Regions from separate parts of the Planococcus sp. 1R117A genome, predicted to be linked through region 1. Evidence: riboswitches for the same ligand, from Rfam matches in the RefSeq annotation. Region 1 holds a riboswitch; each other region holds the start of a gene.
What was found. A riboswitch is a leader RNA that binds a small molecule or an ion and turns the genes downstream of it on or off. The one in region 1 is predicted to bind lysine.
Positions count from the first base shown of each region.

Region 1 (4,191 bases):
AAATGCTGAATTTCAATTACGTTTTCCATAAGTTCTCCTCTTCCATTTCTGCTTATTGACCTGTCTATTCTTTGATTTTATGCGAAGTGTCTTCCGGATTCACTACTTGCATCGGCAAGCCGCCAATCATGCTGTAGTTTTTCGGCCCCGCCATTTTTCTTTCAAGTTTGCGCAATAGAAGTGTGATGCTGTATGTCATGATGAAATAAAGGACACAAGCGATAAAGAACGATTCGAAATAACGGAAGTTGTTCCCTGATACGGTTCTTGTCTGGAAAAACAATTCCGTCACTCCAATAACGCTTAGCACCGCCGTATCTTTAATATTGATGACAAACTGATTGCCTGTTGCCGGCAAAATATTGCGGATGACCTGCGGCATGACGACATTGATCATAGTTTGAAAATGGTTCATCCCAATGGCCTGGGCAGCTTCGAACTGTCCTTTATCGACGGAAATGATGCCGCCCCGAACAATTTCCGACATATAGGCCCCTGTATTGATGGATACAATGAATATGGCCGCTGTAAAGACGTCCAAATCGATTCCAAATGCCATGGCGGATCCATAGAAAATAACCATCGCCTGTACCATCATCGGTGTTCCCCGGAAAAATTCGATGTATGCAGAAAGAAGTCCGTTAATGACTTTCAAACCGATTTTTTTGATTCCCCGCTCCGGCATCGGAATGGTATGGATAATACCGATGATCAATCCAATAGCGGCTCCAATCAAAGTGCCGATCACTGAAATCCATAACGTCATGACCGCTCCGCGCAGGAACATGGGCCAGTTATCTGTAAGTATGGTGATAACCCATTCTAAACTCATTGTTTTCCTCCTAAAAATAGTTAAAACCGGCTGCATACATATGTAGCCGGCACCACCTAATCATTATTGGGCAGCTGGTTGGTTTTTAATTGCAGTATCCATAATTTCCTGGCGCTCTTCTTCAGAAATGCCAGCCAATGCTTTATTGATTTGTTCTGTCAGTTCACTGCCTTTTTCAAGCCCTACCGCAATTGCTGTGTCTTCTTCAGACGTTTCAAACCCGTCTTCAAATTCCACCATGGCAAAATTTTCATTGGCAGCAGAAGCACTCACCGCTTCCGGCCGTTCTGACACGTAGCCATCAATAATCCCTGATTCAAGCGCTACCCGCATGGAAGGGAAGCTTTCCATCGCTGTTTCTTTCGATACGCCTTCAATCTGGTCAATAACGGAATAATGGAAAGTGTTCAACTGTGCTGTGATTTTCGCTCCTTTAAAATCGGAAAGCGAAGTTGCCCCTTCATATTTGCCGCCTTTTTGAACGACCATAACCAACTCTGACGTATAGTACGGGTCTGAAAAATCAATGGTTGCTTTGCGCTCTGCCGTCGGTGACATGCCCGCAACGATGGCATCAATCTTGCCGGAAGTCAGAGCAGGCACCAGACCATCCCATTCCGTTTTTACAATTTCCAATTCCTTGCCCATGTCTTCAGCAATTCTTTTAGCAATTTCTACGTCATAGCCGCCTGCATATTCAGCGTTCCCTGAAATTTTCACAGCCTCGTTGGAGTCATCTCCCTGTGTCCAGTTGAACGGTGCATAAGCTGCTTCCATTCCCACTTTGAATGTCTCAGATTCTTCTGATGATCCGCCGCTTCCGGCTTCCTCGCTTGATCCGCATCCTGACATCAGCAGCATCGACGACAGGAACATGGTTGAAAATAACGTCAATTTTTTCTTCATAATTAAACTCTCCCCTTTGTGTTTGGTACCTTAGTGGTAATTGAATATACAAAAAGGGCACCTCTGCACAAAAAGACCTGAGGTAGACTCAGATCGCACTATACATAGTTGCCCTAAATCCTCTTCTTCGTCCCTGGATGAGATAGCTCTTCGCAATAAATCGGGAAATCCATTGCGACAGTCCTGCAGCTATTAACCGCAGACCCAGCATGCAATAGTGAGAGTTATTGCACACTTCGGCGACATTTCCTTCTCCTTGGGATCATCATTTTCTCGAACTCCTCCAAGGATTGTTAAACGTCGCGCCTCTACCTCACTGCAAAAAGTGTGAGGTAATATTCAATTCATGTTTTTCATAGTCTACATTGATATATTTTATCTGTCAATCCTATTTTTATTTATCAAAAATTTGTCCTGATTTTCTGTTTCCACAATGGGAGCAGAGACTTTTTGTTCAGCTTTCCCACTTATTTCTTTTGCACTAATTGACCTGGATCGGTGGCTTCTCCACCCACAGAGAAAGCAGGGAGATTTTCTTTAACCGCTTGGATTGCTTCTTCGATATTGTTGACCACCAAGAACTTTTTCTGCGAATCCGGGTATTGGAGGCCGGTATGCTTGTAGCGGGAATCGTAATAATGCTCCAGCAGCAGCTGAATGGCCGAAGCAAAATTGCCCGTTTCCAAATCCGATTCGATTTGCTTGGCGATAGGCATATGAATCCGCGATTTGATCCGCTGAAATGCTTCCATGCATTCTTCCTGATGTTCCGAAGGACGGTAATCTTCCAGGATTTCTTTCACCCGTTCTTCCATCGGCAAATCGATGACCAAATGGATGCTCCGATTTTTCAAATCACTTAAAAACGGCGGAATCACCACTTTCCCGATGCGATGGCTTTCTGCTTCAATCAGCACATAAGGAAAATTCTGCAGCTTTTTCAGCTGATGGACCAGAAGCGAATCAAAGACTTTCTGATTATGCGGTTCCAGACCGATCTGACCGAAAATCGATCCTTTATGATTGGCCATCCCTTCAAAATCAATGACCGGATATCCCTCTTCCTGCAGCGCCTTTAATACTCTTGTTTTCCCTGCGCCGGTTAATCCGTTTAATACAAATCCTTTCGAAGGGGTTTCCTTTTGTTCCAGCTCGGCTACCACCCATTTCCGATAAGCCCGGATGCCTTCATCAAGGCGATGGACATGGACGTTCATCAAACTCAAAAGAGTCGCTGTCGTTCTGCTGCGCATGCCTCCGCGCCAGCAAAACACCACTTTATCTCCTTCGACTTTCTTGAATGCCCGCACGAATTCCGGCAATTTTGCTGAAATGATTTCCAGCCCGCGTTCTTTTGCAGCTTCTACACTGACTTGTTTATAAAGCGTTCCGATTTCTGCCCGTTCCGCATCATCAAAAAATGGAATATTGATGCTTCCCGGTATAGTGAAATTTTTATATTCAGATGGCGACCGGACATCAATGAGCGCCATTTTTTTGTTTTCGATGACCGGAATCAGTTCTTCTACTTTAATATTGCTAAACATTCTTTTTCCCCCAAAAAGCCATTAAAAGGCTCTATAGTATGGCTTAAATTCTTCAAATTACATTTACAAGTATACACCCATTGAATCCATATAAAAGTTTTCATGGCTTGCTCTTTGTAAAAGCAAAGAAAAAAGCAAGCCGTATTGACAGGCCTGCCTTCTTTAATGGGAAAGTTATCCGACATTAACCGATTGGTGCTTCTCTTTATTTAGTCGCTTCATAAACCCGCATAGGCGGAAGATTCCGCAGAAAGAATTTATCTTGGGCATTGGAAAAATAGTCCCGCAGGTAAACCATCAAATGTTCGTCTTTTTGGAAAAAGGTTTGGTAAGGAAGAAATTTCCCTCCCGGCTTTAATACATGGCTTGTTCTTTTTACGATATTTTCACGGGTTTCTTCATCCATTAACGAGAACGGGATACCCGAAATCACATAATCCACTATTTCGACTCCATGCTGATGGACGATTTCATGCACATTTTCTGCACTGTCATGGTGAATTTTCAACCGGGGATCTCTGGTGTTTTCCCTTAAGTAATCAACAAAATTATCATTAAGTTCAATGGCAATGATCAGGGAATCTGGCGTCATATGCTCAAGCAAATAATTGGTGAATACACCTGTAGCAGGCCCATATTCAACAATCACTACTTTTTTGCTGAGATCCATTTTTTCACATACTTCCCGTACCCCCATCTTTGAAGTCGGCGTAATGGAGGCGATGTTCCGGTCTTTGATTAAATTCTTCACGTATTCTATTGTACTCATTTTTCTGGCCCCCTGTTCACAATTGGCTTAGCTGTAAGCAAACTATTTATGCAGAACATCGTAAAAAAATAAGAAAGCATCAATAACTTTTTCTAACTTTAACAGCAATTTAAACTCTAATTGGAACAACTATCGCT
Region 1 covers NZ_JBPRLO010000001.1:1,046,177-1,050,367, forward strand. The annotation lists gene ACSFXN_RS04905 (amino acid ABC transporter ATP-binding protein) at 1-29, opposite strand, end outside; gene ACSFXN_RS04910 (amino acid ABC transporter permease) at 65-832, opposite strand; gene ACSFXN_RS04915 (transporter substrate-binding domain-containing protein) at 896-1,738, opposite strand; lysine riboswitch at 1,874-2,057, opposite strand; gene mnmH (tRNA 2-selenouridine(34) synthase MnmH) at 2,206-3,285, opposite strand; gene ACSFXN_RS04925 (class I SAM-dependent methyltransferase) at 3,491-4,054, opposite strand.

Region 2 (4,191 bases), 310 kb from region 1:
ATCTTCATGCATAAATTTTCTTCCTTCATAGAACTTAATTTCTTTCCGTTTTCACACGAAAAGACTGTCTATTTCAATAATGAATCACAATGCCAAAAATATCAATGCAACACTCTTCGTTCCGCTGTTTTTTTCAGCAGAAACGGTTACAGGTTTTTCGCATTGAACGTATCGCCGCCTTGGATCGTCCCCGCCTCGAAGCCTTTATAGAACCAGCTCTTGCGCTGTTCGGACGTTCCGTGCGTAAAGCTTTCCGGCACCACATAGCCGCGCGCCCGTTCCTGGATGGTATCGTCTCCCACTGCACTTGCCGCCGTCAATGCTTCTTCCAGATCCCCTGTTTCCAGGAGATTCATCCCTTGGGCATGGTGCGCCCAGACACCCGCATAATAATCGGCCTGCAATTCGAGCCTTACCTGCAGTTTATTGTAATCCTCTTCACTTAATTGATTGCGGAGCGGCTGGACCTGCTCCATAATGCCGAGCAGGTTTTGCACATGGTGCCCGACTTCATGCGCAATGACGTAAGCCATCGCAAAGTCGCCCGGCGCCTGGAATTGCTGCTGCAGCTCATTATAAAAACTTAAGTCAATATAAAGCTTCTGATCGCCGGGACAATAGAACGGTCCGACGGCTGCGCCTGCTGTACCGCAAGCAGAGTCAACGCTGCCATTAAAAAGCACGAGTGTCGGCTCGACATACTCCAAGCCCTGCTCGGCAAAAACTTCAGACCACACGGCTTCGGTATCCGCCAGCACAACCGAAACGAAATTTGCCAGTTCCTGCTCCTGCTCGGTTTTGACATAAGGTTCGCTCGACTGTGTGCCTGCGCCGGTGCCAAGTTCGTTCAGAAGGACACCCGGGTCCCCGCCAAGAAATGCCACCAGCAGGACGATAAGCAGTCCTCCGATTCCGCCTCCCGCTATCATCTTGCCGCCTGATGAACCCCGCCGGTCCTCGACGTTTCTGCTGCCTTGCCTGCCTTTCCATTTCATAAAATCTCTCCTCGCGAATTGCACTTTTTAAGCCTATACCCCAATTCATAGAAACTCTAATCCCACTTATTCGAGGCGGTAAACTAAAAAACGTTCGCGAATATCGCAGCTTGCTCCCGGCAGCAAAATCTCTTCCAGCAGTTCAAAAAGAGTCTGATGCTCCAAATAATCGATATAATCGTCCGACGGGAAAAACAGAATCACATCAACCGGACGCTGCACCTGCTCCACGGACTTCAAGATATTGTTGATAGCGGCCATGAAGATCTGAACCGAAAACGGATTAAAAAAATAAAACCGGTTGTCTCTTGCTTCAACTTTATAGTCTTGTGCCAGGCAGCAGCAAAAGTCGATTTTCCCTTTAGCATTTTTCCGCTTTTTCTCGTAAGCCGTCCGGTTATCGAGTGCTTCCTTGTAAAAGGTTTCGTCCATCTCGACTCCCACCGTTTCCGCTCCGAATAAATATTGAACGTAAAAATTCAGACGGCCCTTGCCGCAGCCGTAGTCAACGAGCCGGTCTTCCTTGGACAGCCTGTAATGGCTAAAAAGGATTTCCAGTAAGGCATAAGGCGTCGGCTCATAGCGGTTGTGGTGAAGCGACTCATGGAAGCCTTGCTGGTTTTCGGAAGTCCGGATATTCAACATTTCGTCGTATTGGCGTTCGTTCACTGTCATCCACTCCATTCCAATAAAATAATAATTCCGGCTCTTGCAATCGCGCAAAGAGTTTGGTATGGTGAAGCTAATTCAATATTTTCTTGCTCCAGATTTTATGGAGTGAGGATAGAGGTGCAAAAACCATCAGTATATAAATCGAGGAGTATGAGCTCCGATGACGTTTATGGAAAGGGGGATTTGCCGAAGCGGTTAGACACTCATAGTCGACTCCGCTGGGTCTGCATCTAATAAATGCAGGACTGTCATATAGGCGACTATATGGAGGGCTATCTGACGCAAAGAAACGGTGGATAAACATTGTTTCTACGGCAGCAACGAGACCCTCGTTGCTGCTTTTTTGTTTCTTTTTATTATGCGACTGGTCCATCACCTCTGATTCTATGACAAAAAACTAAGAAAAGGGTGGTATTATGAATTTCGGCCAAATCATCACAGCAATGGTTACTCCGTTTGACGCAAACGGGGAAATCGACTTTCCCGCAACTAAAAACCTAGTGGAGCACTTAATCGAAAACGGTTCAGATGGATTAGTAATTGCCGGCACGACTGGAGAATCGCCGACTTTGTCATCAGAAGAAAAAGTGAAACTATTTAAATTCGTAGTGGAAACTGTGAAAGGCCGAATTCCGGTCATCGCAGGAACGGGTTCGAACAACACTCGTGCATCTATCGCCTTGACTCGGCAAGCGGAAGACATCGGAGTCGATGGCATCATGCTCGTTACGCCGTATTATAACAAACCTTCACAAGAAGGCATGTTCCAACATTTTGAAGCGATCGCCGCGTCTACCCGCCTGCCAATTATGCTCTACAATATTCCAGGGCGCAGCGTCGTCAATTTATCCGTCGATACAGTCGTCCGTCTTTCAGCAATCGATAATATCGTCTCTATCAAAGAAGCGAGCGGCAATTTGGATGCTGCCGCGGAAATTATCGAACGCACACCGGATTCCTTCACGCTCTACAGCGGTGATGACAGTTTAACTTTGCCGATTCTTGCAATCGGCGGAAACGGCATCGTATCGGTCGCTGCCCATATCATCGGCAATGACATGAAAAATATGATCTCGAACTTCCGGAATGGCAATACCCAAGCGGCTGCAGCGGCACACCGCAAATTGCTGCCCGTCATGAATGCCTTGTTTGCCGCTCCGAATCCGGTTCCGGTAAAAACTGCTTTAAACCTCTCAGGCGTCCAAGTCGGCGGTGTCCGTTTGCCAATGATTCCTTTGAACGAGCAAGAAACCCTAACCTTGCAAGAGGTTTTATCAGCCCGTACTGTGAATTCTTAATAGATTGATACAAAACCGCTGAAGCCAGGACTTCAGCGGTTTTGATCTTGTAAAGAAACTTTTGTTATTTTCTCATTTCGCTCCAGGCGAACGCTTTCCGCGGGCACGGCTTCAGCCGCTTCCTTTGCTCCCGCGATTACTCGTCGCAAATTGAAAAAACATTCGCTGCGCTCAGTCCAGGGTCTTCAGCTTCCTTTTACTACTTTTAAAGACTCTCTAAAAGTGTAATTGTTTTGGAAAGCTCTCTAAAATATTTGTTCCTACTCTCCAGATATGGAGCCAAACGGCGGAGGAAAACATACTGTCTCTGCATCGCTGCGCTAGCTTCGAGACATGAAAGTGCGCTGCTCCTGCGCAAGCTCATCACAAAGCAATCGGCCGAAATGATTCGGCCGATTGTTTTGCAGCTGTTTTGCGGAATATCGGTTTAATGAATTAATATTAAAACAATTTTTTAGCTTTCTCAACAAACTTACAAAAACCCGCTGAAGCCAAGGCTTCAGCGGGTTTTTCATATACTCTATTTTGCTTCGGCCAATCTCTTGAAAGCCTGCTTCAAGCTTCCGCCAAGTGCCAGCTGGCTGACGTCAATGCCCAGCTGAATCATGGTCTGCGCGATTTCCGGCCGGATGCCGGTCAACACTGCCTGGACGCCGACAAGCTTCAGTGACTGCGTCAATTTAATAATTTGTTCTGCCACCATCGTGTCGACTTTTACTACGCCCGATAAATCAATAATAAGCGTGGAAACCTTTAAGCGTCCAGCCGCAAACAGCGATTGTTCCAAAATATGCTGTGCCCGGTCCACTTCAATGGCGCCTACAATCGGAAGGATTGCAATTTGGTCATTTACGGGAACAACCGGCGATGACAACTCGAGAAATTCTTTTCTGGCAGCAGCCAAGTTCTTCTGATAAGAATTGATGTAAGTCGAGCTGTACGAATAGGCAGCGTGGTCCAGCAATGAATGGAAAAATTCCATTGCTTCAAAAAGGATCTCAAGCGGCATTTCCTTGCGCACAGCTTCGGTTTTGATCACTTTGCCGATATGTTTCCGATAAAGGGACGTTTCCCCCAATGCGTCTGCAAGCGACATGCCCTCTTTCAGAAAATAATTCCCAGTCACGTCTCCCCATTGCGCTATTCCCTTGAAAACCGTTTCAGGGTCCAGGAAATTTTGAAGGGATTCCCCTAAAAGCCCGATAAAGTCCATTCGAAAATGAAGG
Region 2 covers NZ_JBPRLO010000001.1:732,189-736,379, forward strand. The annotation lists gene ACSFXN_RS03380 (TraB/GumN family protein) at 1-12, opposite strand, end outside; gene ypfJ (KPN_02809 family neutral zinc metallopeptidase) at 147-995, opposite strand; gene ACSFXN_RS03390 (SAM-dependent methyltransferase) at 1,062-1,664, opposite strand; lysine riboswitch at 1,772-1,950, shown strand; gene dapA (4-hydroxy-tetrahydrodipicolinate synthase) at 2,084-2,965, shown strand; gene ACSFXN_RS03400 (STAS domain-containing protein) at 3,486-4,191, opposite strand, start outside.
Region 2: it holds a riboswitch for lysine, as region 1 does, so the genes downstream of both, dapA (4-hydroxy-tetrahydrodipicolinate synthase) here and ACSFXN_RS04915 (transporter substrate-binding domain-containing protein) in region 1, are expected to answer to the same signal.

Region 3 (4,191 bases), on a different contig from region 1:
AAAATCACCAGGACTTTGGTTATGAAATTATTCGAGACCATATATTTCCAGAAACTTTAGGCAAGCATGAAGAAGATATTCTTTACTGACCGGGAAAATCATTAGCCGGAAAATTTCCGTCCATTCCTTGGAAGAAGCGCAACACCTTTTTCGACTAGCTCATTCCGGCTGACTGATGCTCAAAAAAAGCATGGAAAAGCTTGATAGTGCACCATTATCTACTTCTGAGTCCGCGCAGCGCTGCTTTAAATTAGAAGCTGGATTCCGGGCCCAGCAAAAACAAGCAATCGATGATTATTTAACCGAAGCCTCTGTCGAAACCCAATATAAAAGAAATCAAGTCCGCATCACTTTAAAAACCGGCCTCCATGAAAAAGCATGAATTTCAAAACCCACTTCGCAAAAGCGCAGTGGGTTTTATTGTTCTTATATTTGAATAATAATTTCATTTTACCTTTATAAACATTTGCCGAATTGTCATTTTCCTGACATATCTACTTAAAAGAAAGCGGCTTCCTGTTTATCAACTTCAAACCTGCATGGTTTTTTTAATCGCCAAGTGACGTGTTCACTTCTTTTTATTAAGATAAACCGAATGCGTCATGCAAAGCGTTCGCTGATTTTTTCATATCCGCTTCCGGCACTACGACAGAAATTTTAATCTCAGAAGTGCTGACCATCTTCACTGGAATTTCCTGCAAGCGAAGAATATCGAACATTTGTGCAGCTACCCCGGGATTGGAGACCATGCCGGATCCGACAATTGACACTTTCGATAAACCGACTTCAAAATTAGCATTTGAGAATTTAATGTCTGACTGGAATTCGTTCAATACCCGCTTTGTTTCTTCCAGGCTGTCTTGTTTAATGGAAAATGAGACAGACGGCGGGAATTCATCCGTGATGCTTTGGACAATGATGTCAACATCGATATGGTTTTCCGCCAGTTTCGTAAATATATTCGCCAATGAACCGTTGAATGGTTTTTCATACGAGACGGTCACCCGGGCAATTCCAGGTTCAAACGCTACGCCTCTGACTATTAAGTTTTTCTCCACAGTGATCACCTCTTGTATGATTGTGCCCGGTTCATCCGAATAACTTGCTCTGACCGACAACGGGACTTTATTGTTTTTCGCAAATTCGACAGCACGAGGATGCAGGACGCCTGCACCGAGGTTGGCAAGTTCAAGCATTTCATCATATGAAATTTGCTCGAGTTTACGGGCTCCTGTCACATGACGCGGATCCGATGTATAAACACCATCGACATCGGTGTAGATTTCACATTTATCGGCCTCTAACGCAGCTGCCAATGCCACCGCAGTCGTATCTGAGCCGCCGCGGCCAAGTGTCGTGATATTGCCAATCTTATCAACGCCCTGGAACCCGGCAACCACGCAGAAATAGCCATTATCCAGAACCCGTTCCAAACGCTCTGTATGGATGGTTTCGATGCGGGCGTTGCGCGGAACGGATTCCGTTTCAATGCCCGCTTGCCATCCGGTGAACGATAAAGCTTCATGCCCTAATGATTTAAAGGCCATGGCAAGCAGAGAAATTGTTACTTGCTCTCCCGTAGCCAACAGCATATCCATTTCCCGTTTCGGCGGTTCGGCAGAAATTTCCCCTGCCAGTTTGAGCAGTGTATCTGTCGTTTTGCCCATCGCTGATACCACGATTACTACACGATAGCCTTTTTCTTTTTCAAGGATTGCCCGCTTGGCCACTTCAATGATTTTTTCGGGTGTTGCAACGGACGTCCCGCCAAACTTCATTACGATCGTCTTCATTTCATCCACTCCCACATTTTAAGATGTGGCTCTCAACATGTCAGGCACTGGGTGCCAGGCAATAAAAAAAGGTAGCTCACCGGTTCTACGGCAAGCTACCTCTTTTATCATGTACGAATACGAAAAACGTCCATGTGAGATAGCCCTCCAGAGATTTACTCTGACAGCCCGGCATTTCTTAAATGCCGGACCAGCATATGGGTTTGCAAAAATCCCCTACACTTCGGCGACCGCCCCTTTCCCCACTCTTCACAGATTCTGCAAATCTCCGAATGGCTACTATTGACGTTCGCGCCTCTATCATCACTTTTCCAAGTGATTCAATTATGTTTTTACGATAGCATGTTATTGCTCACTTGGCAATGCCTGCTGAACAAAATGCTGCTGAATGGATTTGGCCAGATTCTCAGGCATGCCCGCCTGGCGCAATTCTTCTATCGTCGCTTCTTTTATCTTTTTGACAGAACCGAAATGCTTTAACAATTTCTTCTTGCGTTTTGGCCCTACGCCTTCCAAGTCATCGAGCGCGGACTGGATGGAATTTTTCCCGCGCAGCTGACGGTGGAATGTGATGACAAATCGGTGCACTTCATCCTGGATGCGCTGCAGCAGATAAAACGCTTCACTCGTGCGTTTTAACGGCACAACTTCGATTGGATCCCCGTATAGAAGCTGAGAAGTCTGGTGCTTTGTGTCTTTAGCAAGGCCGGCAATCGGAATCGATAAGCCAAGCTCGTCTTCTAAAATCTCGCGCGCCGACTCCATCTGCCCTTTTCCTCCATCAATGACGATCAAGTCCGGGAGTGGAAGCCCATCTTTCAAAACACGCGAATAGCGGCGCCGGATTACTTCCCGCATAGCAGCGTAATCATCCGGTTTCGAGGCATTGCGGGTTTTATACTTGCGGTAATCTTTTTTCGACGGTTTGCCGTCGATAAATGTGATCATTGCAGAAACTGCGTCAGCTCCTTGGATATGTGAGTTATCAAACGCTTCGATGCGGAGCGGCGTTTCAATATTCATCGCTTCTCCCAATTCAATGCAGGCACCAACAGTCCGTTCTTCCTGGCGCTCAAGCAGCTGAAACTTTTCTTTTATGGCAATCTCCGCATTTTTCTTCGCCAGATCCAGCAAATCCTTTTTCTTGCCGCGCTGAGGCACCAGTACGCGGAGGTCGAGCCATTCCCGGACCAAATCCGTGTCTATCCCTTCCGGAACCAGGATTTCATTTGGCTTCATATGGTGCGACTGCTCGTAAAACTGGCCGAGATACGTCATAAATTCTTCCTGAGGGTCGCGGTATAACGGAAACAGTGAGACATCGCGCTCAATGAGCTTGCCTTGGCGCACGAAAAACACCTGCACGCACATCCAGCCCTTGTCGATGGCATAGGCAAAAACGTCGCGGTTGGTAAAATCGTTCATGGCCATTTTCTGCTTTTCCATGACCGTTTCAATATGGATAATCTGATCCCGGTATTCCTTGGCTCGCTCAAATTCCAAATTCTCAGCGGCTTCCGACATCTTTTCAACCAGCTGCTCTTTGACTTCACGGAAACCGCCGTTCAGGAATTTCGTGATGCCTTCGATCATATTTTGATACGTTTCCTGTTCGACCGGTTTGATGCACGGCGCCAAACACTGCCCCATATGGTAATACAGGCAGGCACGGTCAGGCATGGTATGGCATTTCCGGAGCGGATACAGACGATCGAGCAATTTCTTCGTTTCACTTGCCGCGTAAGCATTGGGATAAGGACCGAAATACTTGCCTTTATCCCGCTTCACTTGCCGTGTGATGATGAGCTTTGGATGGCGCTCACCTGTAATTTTCAAGTATGGGTAGGTCTTGTCATCTTTCAGCATGATATTGTATTTTGGATCATGCTTTTTGATCAAGTTCAGCTCCAGAATCAGCGCTTCTTTTTCTGAACTTGTTACGATATATTCAAAATCCTCTATTTCGCCTACCAGCCGCTGTGTTTTGGCATCATGGCTTCCCGTAAAATACGATCGTACGCGGTTTTTCAGCACTTTCGCTTTACCGACATAGATGATCGTATTTTGGCGGTCTTTCATCAAATAGCAGCCAGGCTGATCCGGAAGTATCGCTAATTTATGTTGAATCAATTCATTTGCCATAATCTCACCCTATTAAAAAACCGGGCACCATTACGGGACCCGGTTTAGAATTATGCGTGTTGGTTAACCAATTCTGCTAAAGCTTCTTTTGGTCTGAAACCAACCACTTTGTCAACTGTTTCTCCATCTTTCATCAACAATAGAGTCGGAATTGACATAATGCCGTATTTGCCGGCTGTTTCTTGGTTTTCGTCAACATCTACTTTTACGATTTTTACTTTATCGCTCATTTCAGCGTCTAACTCTTCTAGAACTG
Region 3 covers NZ_JBPRLO010000002.1:687,948-692,138, forward strand. The annotation lists gene ACSFXN_RS08845 (hypothetical protein) at 191-382, shown strand; gene ACSFXN_RS08850 (aspartate kinase) at 582-1,793, opposite strand; lysine riboswitch at 1,926-2,101, opposite strand; gene uvrC (excinuclease ABC subunit UvrC) at 2,139-3,935, opposite strand; gene trxA (thioredoxin) at 3,986-4,191, opposite strand, start outside.
Region 3: it holds a riboswitch for lysine, as region 1 does, so the genes downstream of both, ACSFXN_RS08850 (aspartate kinase) here and ACSFXN_RS04915 (transporter substrate-binding domain-containing protein) in region 1, are expected to answer to the same signal.